DNA from 4 places in the Cytobacillus sp. FSL W8-0315 genome. Region 1 is predicted to be linked to each of the others. Evidence: riboswitches for the same ligand, from Rfam matches in the RefSeq annotation. Region 1 holds a riboswitch; each other region holds the start of a gene.

Region 1 (3,209 bases):
CCTTTATTTCATATTTGTCATCATCGATGATTTTTTGATAAGCGGATTGGACCTTTTCTGAATTAATATCTTCGAGACCACTCACTTTTAAAACGCGTTCTACGTCTTTGGAATCCAGCTTCGGCGGTTCATCCTCTTCGTTTTCCACGATCATACGGTTAATCTCTTCATATACGTTGGAAAGGGTTGCTGTGCTTAGCTGATCTCCTGTTACGTCTTTAATAATTTCCTCAAAAACGATTTTATCATCCTGCGCCGTCATCGTTTCTTCCCCGTTTAAAACGTCCACTATGAACTGGTAGTCGGGCTCATGTACCTTGCCTGCTGAATACAAGACGTGATTGACATCAGCTGCATGATCGGTAAAGCAAGGAAATAGAAACCCTGAAATGGGAGCCTTGAGGTTGATAATCGGATCAACGGTAAAATGATATTTAAATTCCTTTTCTACATAGTCAAAAAGCAATTCTTTCTTCGGTTCTTGAGTGTTATTTATGCTGCAGAGAATAAAGGGATGAGAATAAACGGCATCCCGTTCACTTTCCTCGGCTTCTGCGTTGCGGCGTTTCATTGGCTTAAGATACTCCCCGCGAATGAATGTAACGACAATATCCTTTTCATATTGCCGGATTCCCAGCATTTTGCCGACTATCTGAAGCATTTGATCCATCCAGCCTTCAGCATCACTGCTTAGCAATCCCTGATGCAGGATGAGTTGACTGCTGTTTTCGGCATCCCTCTGAAACTTTAATTCAAAGAGCTTTTCATCCAATTGGCCGCCAAGCAGCTTTTTGAAGTTATCCATAAATAGCTCCTGCTGATCCTGGTCCAGCATTTCAAAGGGCTGGCTTTCATAATGATAAATCTCACTTGATTCCTTCATAATATAGACATTAAAAATATCTGAGATCTTTAGTAAGTCATTATTTAATTTAAATTGTTTCCGAATCTGTGCGATGTCTTTTTTGTTCACAGTTAAATCCACTCCTAAGCTGCCCAATATGCATATTTACTAGAATAACAAAATACATCAGCTCTATAAATTATTTCTTTTATTTTCGCTTTTTTGAAAAGGGATACGTTAATTAAATTTGGCTGGAGATTTGAGAAGCATGAAGTTGATTTTTACCGGCCGAATTTGCGCTGGCGAGGTGAATGTAGAATGCTGATATTTTGTTAACATAAAGGTATTTAATTGAGGCCTCTCATAAGTTGACTAAACTTATGGGAAGCCTTTTTTATTTCTTTAACATGGGGACATACTCTTCCAGATAAAATTGGATGCAGAAATAAAAATTACAAGTATCGACAAAAAATGGCAAGTTCTTTATAATAGTATAGTAAAATATAATCGTGAAATTAGTCCTATATTCAATAAAATTGAAAAGGCAAACTTATCGAAAGGTAAGGACGCAAAGCTACGAGTCTAAAATCCTCCAGGGTAATGACAGTCGGGTTGCCAAGGATAATAAAGAACGTTTATTTGGCTATCCCTGTCTATTTGGGGATAGTCTTTTTTTTTGGACACCTTTTAAATAGCTGCAAAAATGATGGAGAATACAGGCAAAGGAGATCAGCGATGATAGTTGTAGATAAGAAAAAATACAAAATGGCCATTAATGAGGCCGCAAAGGAAGTTCATGTACAGGTTCATGGGTTAATGAGAGAGGAGGATGCGGAAGGTTATATGATAGATTTACAGGATACGATTAGTAAGGTATCAAGGCAAAGTTATACATTTGTTGTAGACGGGACCCATCAAACACCTGTCCCATCAAAGGTGGTTCCACAGCTTGAACAGACAATGCAATTTTATTCTTCATTGGGATTTAAGGATATTCTTGTAGTAAAACCGTCATCTAAAATTGCGCAGGTGCAAATCAGGAATGCACTTGAGAGAATTGAGTTCTCAGGTACGTTTGTTGATAAAGTGCCTCATGGCATCTAATGTTCGTGACAATGATTAGGGGATCATTATTTTACATTTGAAAGGGAGTAAAGAAGTGCAAACAACACTAGAGCTATATACATACGAAATTATAAAGAAGGATCAGCCAGAATTAATTGTGAAAGCAGCTGATTGTCTGGCTCGAACATTCATAGGAGTGGAGGTTGCAGGGAAATGGGTTCAGGAGCCAATGGTAGGACAATTGAATATAGGCTATGAGGATTTCTATCAATTTACCAAGGATTATTTAGACTCTACGATTGAACAGGGATATTGCGCAGTTGCAAAGGATGCTAATCATAAAGTTGTCGGTGTACTTGCGGGAGATACAAATGCACCTGAGATAATCGGAGAAGACATATTTGAAGGTTCTTTTTATGATATGAATGTAATTCTCCGTGTTTTGGAAGATGTAGATAAACGTTTTATGGAAGATTATAAAAAACAGAATGGACATGAAATCAAGGATGGAGAACTATTACACCTTTTCATGTTAGGCGTAATAGCTGAACATAATCGTCATGAAATTATTCAGCAGCTAGGAAATAGATTAATCGCAAAAGCATCATCCCAAGGATTAAAGGCTGTTTTAGGTGAAGCAACCAACCCTAAATCAATACGGGTCATGGAAAAATATCATAATATGAAAAAATATAAAGATACTGAAGGAAATTATATTGTCCATAAATATCAGGATAATAATAAGCTGAGTGGTATTCCTGCAAATGTAGCAGATGGAACATATATCCTAATAAAAGAGCTTTAAATTACATATAAAGTCTAATTTAATTAAATAGATGTTAGGGGATTTATTATAATGGAAGCGATTATGCTAGGCATCAATATTATTTTAATGGGAGTATCGGTGTTTTTTGCCTATCGATACTTTTCATTAAAACACCATCTCCATATTCATAAGGAAATAATAAATGGAATGGAAGAATTATCAGCAGGTAAAATTGCAGCGAAGGTTGATGAACGAAGCTCTAAACATGCTGTATTTAATGGGCTAATCGACTATTTCGGCCTTGTAAGGGAAAAGTTTTTTTCCTATTCAAAAGATGTTCATGAAAAAGGTGAAAATCTTACTGAAGTCGGTGAATATGCTTCTGAAAAAGCGGATATTGTTAGAGCGGCAATTGATGAGGTAGGCAGAGGGTTGACGAAACAATTGGCAGCAACAGAAGAAAGTGCTGCATCTATGGAGGAAATGACACAGGCTATCGAAGATCTATCCGTGAGATCCCTTCAGATTTCAGAA
Region 2 (3,209 bases), 770 kb from region 1:
TCGCCACCACCCATCAGCTCCTCCGCTTTTATAAAGCTTTTGACACCGTAATCCTTGATGAAGTGGATGCCTTTCCTTATACGGCAGACGAAACCCTGCAGTATGCCGTCCGCCAATCCCGCAAAGAAACCTCCTCTATGATCTATTTAACTGCCACCCCCAGTCAAAAATGGCAAAATGAATGCCGCAGCGGAAAAAGAAACTTTGTCACTATCCCGGCTAGATATCATCGTCATCCATTGCCTGTACCGGCTTTCAAATGGTGCGGAAATTGGGAGAAATCCCTAAAAAAAGACAAACTCCCGTCTGCAGTTACCCAATGGATCAAGAAGAGGCACGACAACCAGAAGCAGTGCCTGCTCTTCCTTCCAAAAATCGATAAAATGGAAAAAGTCCTTACCATCCTTCGTAAAACCTATCCTAAAATCCAAGCTGTTCACGCAGAAGACCCCGATCGAAAAGACAAAGTCCAAATGATGCGCAATAAAGAGATTCCCATGCTTTTAACAACGACCATCCTGGAAAGAGGAGTTACCTTCCCTAATATTGATGTAGCAGTATTTGGAGCAGAAGACCGTATTTTTACCGAAAGCGCTCTTGTTCAAATTGCCGGCCGTGTTGGAAGAAGCTCTGAATACCCGAAAGGAGAAATCACCTTTTTTCACTACGGCAAAACCGAAAGCATGGTCAAGGCGCAAAAACAAATACTCAAAATGAACACTGAAGCCAAAAAGAAAGGACTGATCGACCATTAACTGCTTAATATGCCATGAAGAAATCCTTTCAGCTGTCAGCTGGACAACTCTCTGGTCGCGGCCAAAAGACAATCATTTATGCCAATGCTGCACCGATAAACTCCCATTTATCAATGGCGATGCTTGCAGTAAATGCAGCCGGCCCTTCAGTAACATAGATCCTCAATTTCGAAAAGGGAATCTATGCGCAGATTGTCTAAGGTGGAACGGGGATCCAGAATGGTCAGGGCAGCTTCTGAAAAACAATTCCCTTTTTATATACGATGACTTTCTGAAAGAAACTATAGCCCGCTATAAGTTCCGGGGCGACTATATTTTGTCGAGAGCTTTTTCTCCTATCATTAGGGAAAAGCTGAGTACCGTGGAATTCGACTATCTCGTCCCAATCCCTCTAAGTCCCCAAAGGATTTATGAACGAGGCTTCAATCAGTCTGCCGCACTCATCCATGAGGCAGGCTTTACCGTGACGGAACCGCTGCAGCGAATTCACTCAGAAAAGCAATCTAAGAAATCGCGAATGGAACGAATTCATTCGCACCAGGTCTTCCAGCTGCAAAATCTCAATATCAAGAATAAAAAAATTATCCTAATTGACGATATCTATACTACCGGCTCAACTCTATATCATGCAGCGAAAGTTCTTAAAGCAGGGGGTGCTGCTTCAGTCTGCTCGGTTACATTAGCAAGAGGATAATGGATGGAATTAATTACAAGTTGATGTTTTTGATCTGGATAGTTATTAGGAAAATAATCCTATGTTAAAATATTCTAATCCAGGGCAAATTTTACGAAAGTAAAAGACGCAAAGCTGCGGGCCTAAAGCAGGTTTCTGCCATGGCAGCCGGGCTGCACAGAAGAAGAACTATTTTCGTTTGCCTTTTTTTATTGGAAAGGATGTTTTGAAGTGGACGAAATAAACTCACAGGATGGTGAAAACACCACTAAAGATATTGCTGAATATAACAGTCAGCAATTGGAATTGACGAAAATAAAAAATAACCTGAACCAGGCTCAGAAGATCGCAAATATTGGGAGCCTGGAGTACGATATTGAAAACGATAGAGGGTTTTGGTCAGATCAGCTGTTCCGGATATTTGGGCTAAAGCCTCAAAAAGGTTTTTTTCCGGACTACAAAATGTATTTGAGTTATCTGCATCCAGACGACCGGCCGGCTTTTGAAAATCAGTTTACTCGACTGTTAGAGGAAAAGGACAGTGTGGATCTGATATGCCGGATAATTAGGCAGGATGGAGAGGAACGGTATATTCATCATCGTGCGGACTATTTTGCAGGAGAAAGCGGATCACCGAAAATCGTTGCAACGATTCAGGATATAACTGAAAAAAGGCGCATGGAAGAGAAGCTCTATGAAAACGAGCGGAAAATAGGACAAATCTATGAAAATCTTGATGTTGGCATTTATTCCGCCGATTTAATAGAAAGAAAGGTATTTCATTTCTCCAGAGGAGTGGAAGGCATTTTCGGGTACACAGCCCGTGAGCTGATTGATAATTTCGATTTATGGGACGAAGTGATCCATCCTGATGACCTGCAAAGTCTGGAAGCCAATCGGGTAAATCTTATACATGGGAAGAGCGTTCGCTGCCAATATCGTATCTTCCATAAATCCGGTGAGCTTAGATGGGTGAATGATCATAGTATCCCCTATTTAGATGAACGAGGCCAACTTATCCGGGTTGATGGCTTTGTAACAGATATAACAGAACAAAAATGGCTTGAAAAGAGAATGAGGCGTATGGCATTTTATGATCATTTGACCGATCTGCCAAACCGCCGGTACTTTGATCAGAAGCTGCAGAGCCTTATTGAAGACGATGAACAACAGAATTTCGCTGTCTTGTTCTTTGATCTGGAACGGTTAAAGCAGATTAATGATACCTTTGGACATTCCTCAGGAGATGAACTTCTTAGGCTTGTTTCACATAGAATTAAGGAGAAGTTAAATTCAGTCTGTTTTTCAGCAAGAATTTCCGGTGATCAATTTGCAGTTATAATGGAATATATCCAGGAAAAGGAGGATCCTGCGCAATTAGCAGATTCCATTAATCAAATTTTCTCTGAACCATTCCACATCGACAGCTTTGAGCTTAATATTACCCCATCTATAGGCATTAGTTTATATCCGGATAATGGAAGAACAGCTGATGAATTAGTCAGAAATACGGAATCTTCCCTGTACCATGCCAAGCAGAAAGGGAATAATAGATTCCAGGTTTACCATCCTTCCATGGATATTGAATCTTATAAGCTTTTTACCCTTGAACAGGATATGAGAAAAGCCATTCAAAATGATGAGTTTTTTCTTGAATACCAGCCAAGAGTTGATACGAAGACCGGCAAAATAGTAAGTGCCGAAGCTTTATTAAGATGGAATCATCCGGAATGGGGCAGAGTTTCCCCTTTGGAGTTTATAACAGTGGCAGAGGAAACCGG
Region 3 (3,209 bases), 580 kb from region 1:
TTCTTCGAAATTGATTTGCGCAAATAGATTCATATAATTTCCCTGCTCATCCTTTGGATGTTCGCTCGTTTTTGGAAGGTAGGGCTTTCCTCCGAACTTGCTTTCATAAAGTGTGGTCTCCCCTCTTTCTGCATGTATGCAGACAAACGATTTAACTGTTTTTTCTAATTCGCTCCGATGTTTTTCAAATTCCTTAGGCAGCTTTAAAGATTGATTTCCCATACTTTTTCCTCCTGTTTCTCTTAATTGGTAAGTTCATCCCAAAATTCAGCTATCCATTGTTCTAACTCCGTTGTTATTTCTTGTGAAGATTCATCCAGAAGCTCCCCAAACAACTTGCTTCCAGGGATTTTTTTCGATACCGGCATTCCAAGAAAAAAGTATTCGCATTCCCAAATTTTAATGATTTTTACATCTATGAGATCCCCTCTTTTATCAGAAATCCCCAGTGAAATGGAGGAACTGTATCCAGGCTGGAAAACATCTCTGCCCTCCTGATTAAATTCAGCCTCGAGTTTCAGGCCTTTCTTTGAAAAAGCCGCTTTATTCTCTCTTAGAAGCTTTTCAATTTGTTCTTTTAGTTCCTTTTCAATTCTATGAATCTTCCCCTTTAACTCTGAAGTGAATGTCCTGTGGAAATATTTCATAAAAACATCTTCTCTCATCAAAAATAAACAGAATATATGTAAATTCGCCAGCCTCATCCATTCTTCCTATCTGCAGAAAAAAAGAGCTGCTATAAAGCAGCCCACATTTTCCTATAAAATACTCTTAAAACCCTTCGCCTGTTCATCCAGCTTTCTTGCAGCTTCCCCGATATCTTTAAAAGCAGATACAGCATGTTCATTATGAACCTGGTTTTCACTTATGCCTGACTGTGATTGCAGAGTTGCGTCACTAATTTTGTTGATTTCATCTGATATTCCTTTGATGTGGGCACTGACTTCCTGGATGGAGTCCTGCACCCGGTTTGCGAGCTTTCGCACTTCTCCGGCAACGACGTTGAAGCCTCTGCCATGTTCGCCGGCACGTGCTGCTTCAATAGCTGCATTTAATGCCAGGAGGTTCGTTTGGGCCGCGATTTCACGGATTGTTTTTACGATGCTGCCGATGGATTGTGTCTGTGATTTGAGAGAATGGAGAATTTCCAGGTTCCCTTTGGACTCATAAACGAGCTTGGCTATTGCCTGAGCTGCCTCTTTGCTTCTTTCAATTCCAGCTTTTGCTTTTTCACTAAGGGCTTCTGACATTGCCTGAAGCTGGAATGCTACCTGCGCTGTATTCGTTTCCCTTTCTGTAATATCCGTAGCAACCTTTACAACACTTTCTACACTGCCATCATTCCCAAATACCGGTGTGTAAGTCGCTTCGAGCCAGATAAGATCTCCTTGCTTGTTCACACGCTGAATTTTTTCCTGAAAGCTTTTGCCATTGCGCAGATTTCTCCAAAGCTCCTGATATTCCCTGCTGGCGGCAAATTCAGGGGTGCAAAATTGCTTATGCATCATATTTGGCATTTCTTCTGCACGATATTTGACAGTGCGGGCAAAATTCTCATTTGCCCACAGCACTTTCCCGTTACTATCAAATTCAATCATAGCCAGAGAATTTTCAATTGCAGCCAAAACAGCTTCTTTTTCAAGAACCTGTGTGCTTTTAAAATGACTAGGCTTATAAGTTGTAAGCATGCTCTTCCTCTTTTCAAAAAAGGTTGTCAGAACATATCCCTACAAGGGGACTGGTCCCATGTAAGTGCTGGCCGGTTGCGCTACTAGCTCGAATTCATTAAAGCGCCCATATCTACTTGAATTCCCATTGCTTCCAACTTGTCCCGCATGTAAGGCTATAGTACTAGCATCGGTCAGTCATCACAATTCTCAATGCTCTGCTTTCATTTATACTGAAAATTCAAATAATTAATTACTAAGACCCATGATTCCCATAATTAGTAAAAGTAGAATAGAACTGTAAGAGATTATGCAGAAGGGATTGATTTATCTGAAAAATAAGCTAATTGCGTTATCACTGGCATCTGCTTTAAGCTTTTCACTTTTTCCGGAAAGAAGTTTTGCCGAGCAAACTGCTGCGGAAAACCAGGCCATAATACCTGGTGCGCATACAGTAACGGAACAATACTTTGATGGTGTGAACAACAACTGGCTGACCACCAAGAATCCCCTCCAATATCAGCAGGCGACCCTTTACGGAAACATCGGTCTTGCTCCTTATCTCTGGGGAAATGCCGAGGAAGGAACCGGATGGCATCAAATGTATAAGCCTTCTTCTGTAACGGGAACACAGGTAAATGGTATTTTTGAAGATGCCCAGTTTGTCATAAGGGTTCCGGATCACTGGAATGGCCGGCTGGTTGTTTCGGGAATCCCGGCTACAAGAAATGAAACATCAACCGACCTGCTTTTCAGCGACTATGTCCTGGAAAAAGGATATGCTTTTGCAGCGATTGATAAAGGCACCCAGGGTGACGCTGATTCAGCTGATCCATTTGCAAAAGTAAAGAATGCCTTAGCCGCTGAGGATGATAGCGTAGCAGAATGGCACCAGCGGTTCCGGCAGGTTACGAAAGCCGCACAGCGATACTTAGTCAGCCATTATTCCGATGGTCTGATCGATCCGGCAGATTCTACTGACCCGGCGAGCGATTTAGTATCGGCAGTGCATAAAATTCCTACATATGCGATGGGAATTTCCAATGGCGGATACGTCGTGCGCTATGCCCTTGAAAATGACCATCCAGAGAAGACTGGCGAACCGCGTCTTTTTGATGGAGGAGTTGATTGGGAAGGCGTGTTATGGACGGAAGAAAAGCCAAATTTAATCAGTTCTCTGACCACCGTAGTGAATCATGCGGAGGAAGCTTTGTTTGGAAGCGGCAAAATAAAGCAGAAAGCGATTAAAGAGCTATACAAAGCTGGATTGCCCAAAGGATCGGAAAAACTATGGGCCTATCATGATCAGGTATACTGGTTTGTCTCGCTGAATATCTATCGGGACCATTTCGATCCGGAAGCCCCAGGCCGTACCCATTGGAGCAATTACCTGAACTTTGTTAATGGCGTGAGAGACCGATCCTTTGATTCTGTCTTTGAAGATTATAAATATGTGACCCGTCCAAAAGAAGTGAAAGAAAATATTAAGGAAGTGGCCAATACTGGAGATATAGATGTGCCGCTCATCTCTTTCACTGGTTC
Region 4 (3,209 bases), on a different contig from region 1:
GGTTAAAGGTTCCCCTTATATTATTATGGAAGCTGAAAGCAAGCGAATAGGAAAGGCTGTTCAGCCGGACGAGCTTCTTGATACCAAAAAAACTGGTATTCATATTGATATGTTTGCCAGCATGGAGTCCCGTGTGCAGCGTATCCTCCGTGACTATGTGGAACCTTATCAAAGAGAAGAATGGTTCAAGCCGAAAGTGGATGAAAGCCTTGTGTTTATTAAAAAACGTCTGAAAGATACTGAAATCCGCGAGCAGCTGGATGAATCAGCTGAAGCAGAAAACTACGAGCTATTTATAAAGCTTTTATTAGAACACTATTACGATCCGCGCTATGCTTTTAAACAGCATGACTATGAAGGCCAATTCCACCACGTAAATGCGGATGATGTGGAAGCTGCTGCACAGCAAATTATTCACATTATTGAAAACCAAAATGCTCCCGTCCTCTGACGCGGAGCATTACTTTTTGCGAGCGACAAAAGATATATTTTTATAAATCACAGATAACTAACTATTTAAACCGGTTGACACTGTGGTATGATGGTAATAATATTGAACAAATCGTTCTTAATATGGAACTAGATATATGATATAATCCTATTACATACAAAATAAGGTGTGTGGTATACGATGATCGGTGATCGTGTAAAAAAACTTCGCCAGGAAAAGAAAATGTCCTTATCCGAGCTTGCCGACCAGGCCGGTGTGGCAAAATCATATTTAAGCTCGCTTGAGCGCAATCTGCAAACTAATCCATCGATTCAATTTCTTGAGAAAATCGCAGGTGTTCTGAATGTTCCCGTGGACCATCTGATCCATGAGCAGATCAACAAGGAAGACCTCGATTCAGAATGGATGAAAATTGTAAAGGAAGCGATGGAGTCTGGTGTTTCTAAGGAGCAATTTCGGGAGTTTTTGGATTTTAATAAGTGGAGAAGCGGACAAAAATCATAGATGCAATGAGCCTGAAGGTACAGGCTTATTTTTTTTGCAAAATTAGGATCCTTTCTCATAGTGTGTTGTTTTTGCTTATTATTCTGCCCGTTGATTTCCGCTGCGGGAACTTGCTTTCCGCGGGGAGGAACGGGAGCCTCCCGCAGGAGTCAAGTCCCCTCCGCTCCAATCAACTCAGTAAATTAAATCAATTTATTAAATAGCAACAAACTTTACGAAAACAGCCAAAATAAAAAGCATTTCCGTATATAGAGATACCTCTAACAGAAATACTTAGCAATACCGGATATTAGGCTTCCATCAGAAGCTCTTTGGCTTTGTTATTATGTAAAAACTCTCTAATTTCTTCCTTTTGCAGGCCTAGGTTCTTTGCTTCCATAATTAACTGCAGCCACTCCAAATCAATTCCTTCGACCTTTACATTTTGCTCCGTCAAAATTCTTCCCCCCAGGATACATATCGTATTCCAGGCAACCCAGCCATCGTAGTATCATCCAATACCTTAGACCCGTGACTTTGCGTCCTCATCTTTCAATGAGTTTGCCTTTTTCTGCGCCTATCGGCTCAAAGAAATTTTTACCATAAATGTATTCTACTATGGCCGTATTGCTAACGTTGTCAGATTTTGTAATTTTTATTAATTATTTTAATATTAAATTAATTTGATTTTCGACAAATTTCTAATTGATCTAGGTTCTTTTGATTACCTGTACCCCTCATCTTTTAAAGGAAGTTGTTATTAATGGTCGAACTCTTTTTTGAGTAGTAGGAAAGTCCGATTCTTTTTCTGAAATTTTTGCTGATTTGTTTTATTGAATCGGTATGCGGATTTATACATTTTTTAAAGGTCGTGTGGACTGGTTCGAGGGTCATAGCATTCAGAAAGACTTCATCCGTTAAATTAGATCCGCATATCGGGCATAGCCAGTCACCCGATTCACTGCTGCTGTATGAAGGCTTGTGGCATTTATTGCAGTTCTTTCGGTACATTTTCAGCCTCCTTATTTGACTAAGAATAGTATTTTTACTCTATCGGTTATTAAGATAGATCTTCATAAATCCATAAAACATGAAGTACTAATATGAATGAATAAAAATAAGCTGCACCTCTTCTTTACCTTGGTTTACGTTGGAAAATTAGTCGAAGTTGAGTTTAGAATTAAAAAGCCTGAAAAAACAGCTTTAACAGAAAGAAATAATAGGGGTTCTATAGTATATAGAAAATCCATTATTAGATTCACTTCTTCAATCAGCCATAGTCTAATTCCAAAGAACGTCAAGAGACTATCCAGAAGATTAATGAAGGCAAGATACTGCAGATTTTTTTTCATAAGTTCACCGCTTAATGAGCAGCTATTTGATTATATTCATTAATTGCTTAAATAAGTTCTAAACACGAATTAAAATTAAGGCCTTAAAGAATCAGTTCCTCAGGCCTTAATCTAAGTATCACTCCGAAGCCTTCTATAACGCCATAATAAAATTACGCTTCCAGTACTTAAAAATAGTGCACCAATAAGTAATAAATTATAATTATTAGTTGCGGTATTTGGGAGCTTATTCACTTTCTCTGGAATTACCGTGGCATCTGTTGATGGTGGTGAAGTATTAGTTCCCCCTCCAGAATTATTATCTCCTGATCCGGGAGTCTCGTTGTCGGTTCCAGAATCACCTGTTGCTTCCGCAAGAAAAATGATTTCAACCTCTGCGGCGGAATTTTGAAATTCATTTCCCAAATGCTCTGGCATTGTTACTTGGAAAAATAAAGTTTCTTCTGTCCCCTTCCCTAATTCTCTGGGAGAGAAGCCTTTAAAATCCTTAAGTTTTCCTTCGTAAAGCATCTTTGTATCTTTCTTAACCTCAAGCTCTAATTCCTCAAAAAGTCCTTTAATAGACTTCGATTTTCCAATGTTAGAAGTATATTTAAAATCTTGATTGCCATCATTTTTTATCGTTATATTTCGCGGCATCCAGTCGCCTGGTTTTAGGTTTTCTACTTTAAATAGGTATCTATTTGAGTTATCTAAGTTCGTATTAATATCAATTTCCTTGTCCAGTGCTATTGCAGTTTTGTTTCCAAAAACAATTAAGAAAACAAAGCTATATATAATAAATATTTTTATAGGTTTTGCCAGCAAACTTTTAACTTTCATGGCATTCCCTCACAACGATAGATTTAACAAAAGGCGGGAAATTAATTCCCACCCTTTGTTCTGAAAAATAATTATCTTGCAACACCAGCGCCTTGCTTACC

The links. A riboswitch is a leader RNA that binds a small molecule or an ion and turns the genes downstream of it on or off. The one in region 1 is predicted to bind cyclic di-GMP.
Region 2: linked by a shared signal. The riboswitch ahead of MKY20_RS06210 (EAL domain-containing protein) and the one ahead of MKY20_RS02355 (hypothetical protein) in region 1 are both predicted to bind cyclic di-GMP.
Region 3: linked by a shared signal. The riboswitch ahead of MKY20_RS05410 (methyl-accepting chemotaxis protein) and the one ahead of MKY20_RS02355 (hypothetical protein) in region 1 are both predicted to bind cyclic di-GMP.
Region 4: linked by a shared signal. The riboswitch ahead of MKY20_RS26730 (anti-repressor SinI family protein) and the one ahead of MKY20_RS02355 (hypothetical protein) in region 1 are both predicted to bind cyclic di-GMP.

The regions. Positions count from the first base shown of each region.
Region 1 is NZ_JBBOOC010000001.1:435,911-439,119, reverse strand. It holds gene MKY20_RS02360 (DUF4317 domain-containing protein) at 1-973, opposite strand, end outside; cyclic di-GMP riboswitch class I at 1,378-1,464, shown strand; gene MKY20_RS02355 (hypothetical protein) at 1,580-1,948, shown strand; gene MKY20_RS02350 (hypothetical protein) at 2,004-2,714, shown strand; gene MKY20_RS02345 (methyl-accepting chemotaxis protein) at 2,766-3,209, shown strand, end outside.
Region 2 is NZ_JBBOOC010000001.1:1,206,929-1,210,137, forward strand. It holds gene MKY20_RS06195 (DEAD/DEAH box helicase) at 1-755, shown strand, start outside; partial or broken gene MKY20_RS06200 (double zinc ribbon domain-containing protein) at 763-942, shown strand; gene MKY20_RS06205 (ComF family protein) at 1,072-1,449, shown strand; cyclic di-GMP riboswitch class I at 1,523-1,609, shown strand; gene MKY20_RS06210 (EAL domain-containing protein) at 1,660-3,209, shown strand, end outside.
Region 3 is NZ_JBBOOC010000001.1:1,014,252-1,017,460, reverse strand. It holds gene MKY20_RS05420 (YwqG family protein) at 1-222, opposite strand, end outside; gene MKY20_RS05415 (hypothetical protein) at 243-647, opposite strand; gene MKY20_RS05410 (methyl-accepting chemotaxis protein) at 759-1,688, opposite strand; cyclic di-GMP riboswitch class II at 1,749-1,832, opposite strand; gene MKY20_RS05405 (alpha/beta hydrolase) at 1,978-3,209, shown strand, end outside.
Region 4 is NZ_JBBOOC010000003.1:189,558-192,766, reverse strand. It holds gene mnmH (tRNA 2-selenouridine(34) synthase MnmH) at 1-451, shown strand, start outside; gene MKY20_RS26735 (helix-turn-helix domain-containing protein) at 632-955, shown strand; gene MKY20_RS26730 (anti-repressor SinI family protein) at 1,245-1,391, opposite strand; cyclic di-GMP riboswitch class I at 1,422-1,510, opposite strand; gene MKY20_RS26725 (hypothetical protein) at 1,679-1,945, opposite strand; gene MKY20_RS26720 (DUF5658 family protein) at 2,080-2,286, opposite strand; gene MKY20_RS26715 (LPXTG cell wall anchor domain-containing protein) at 2,398-3,108, opposite strand; gene MKY20_RS26710 (CalY family protein) at 3,180-3,209, opposite strand, start outside.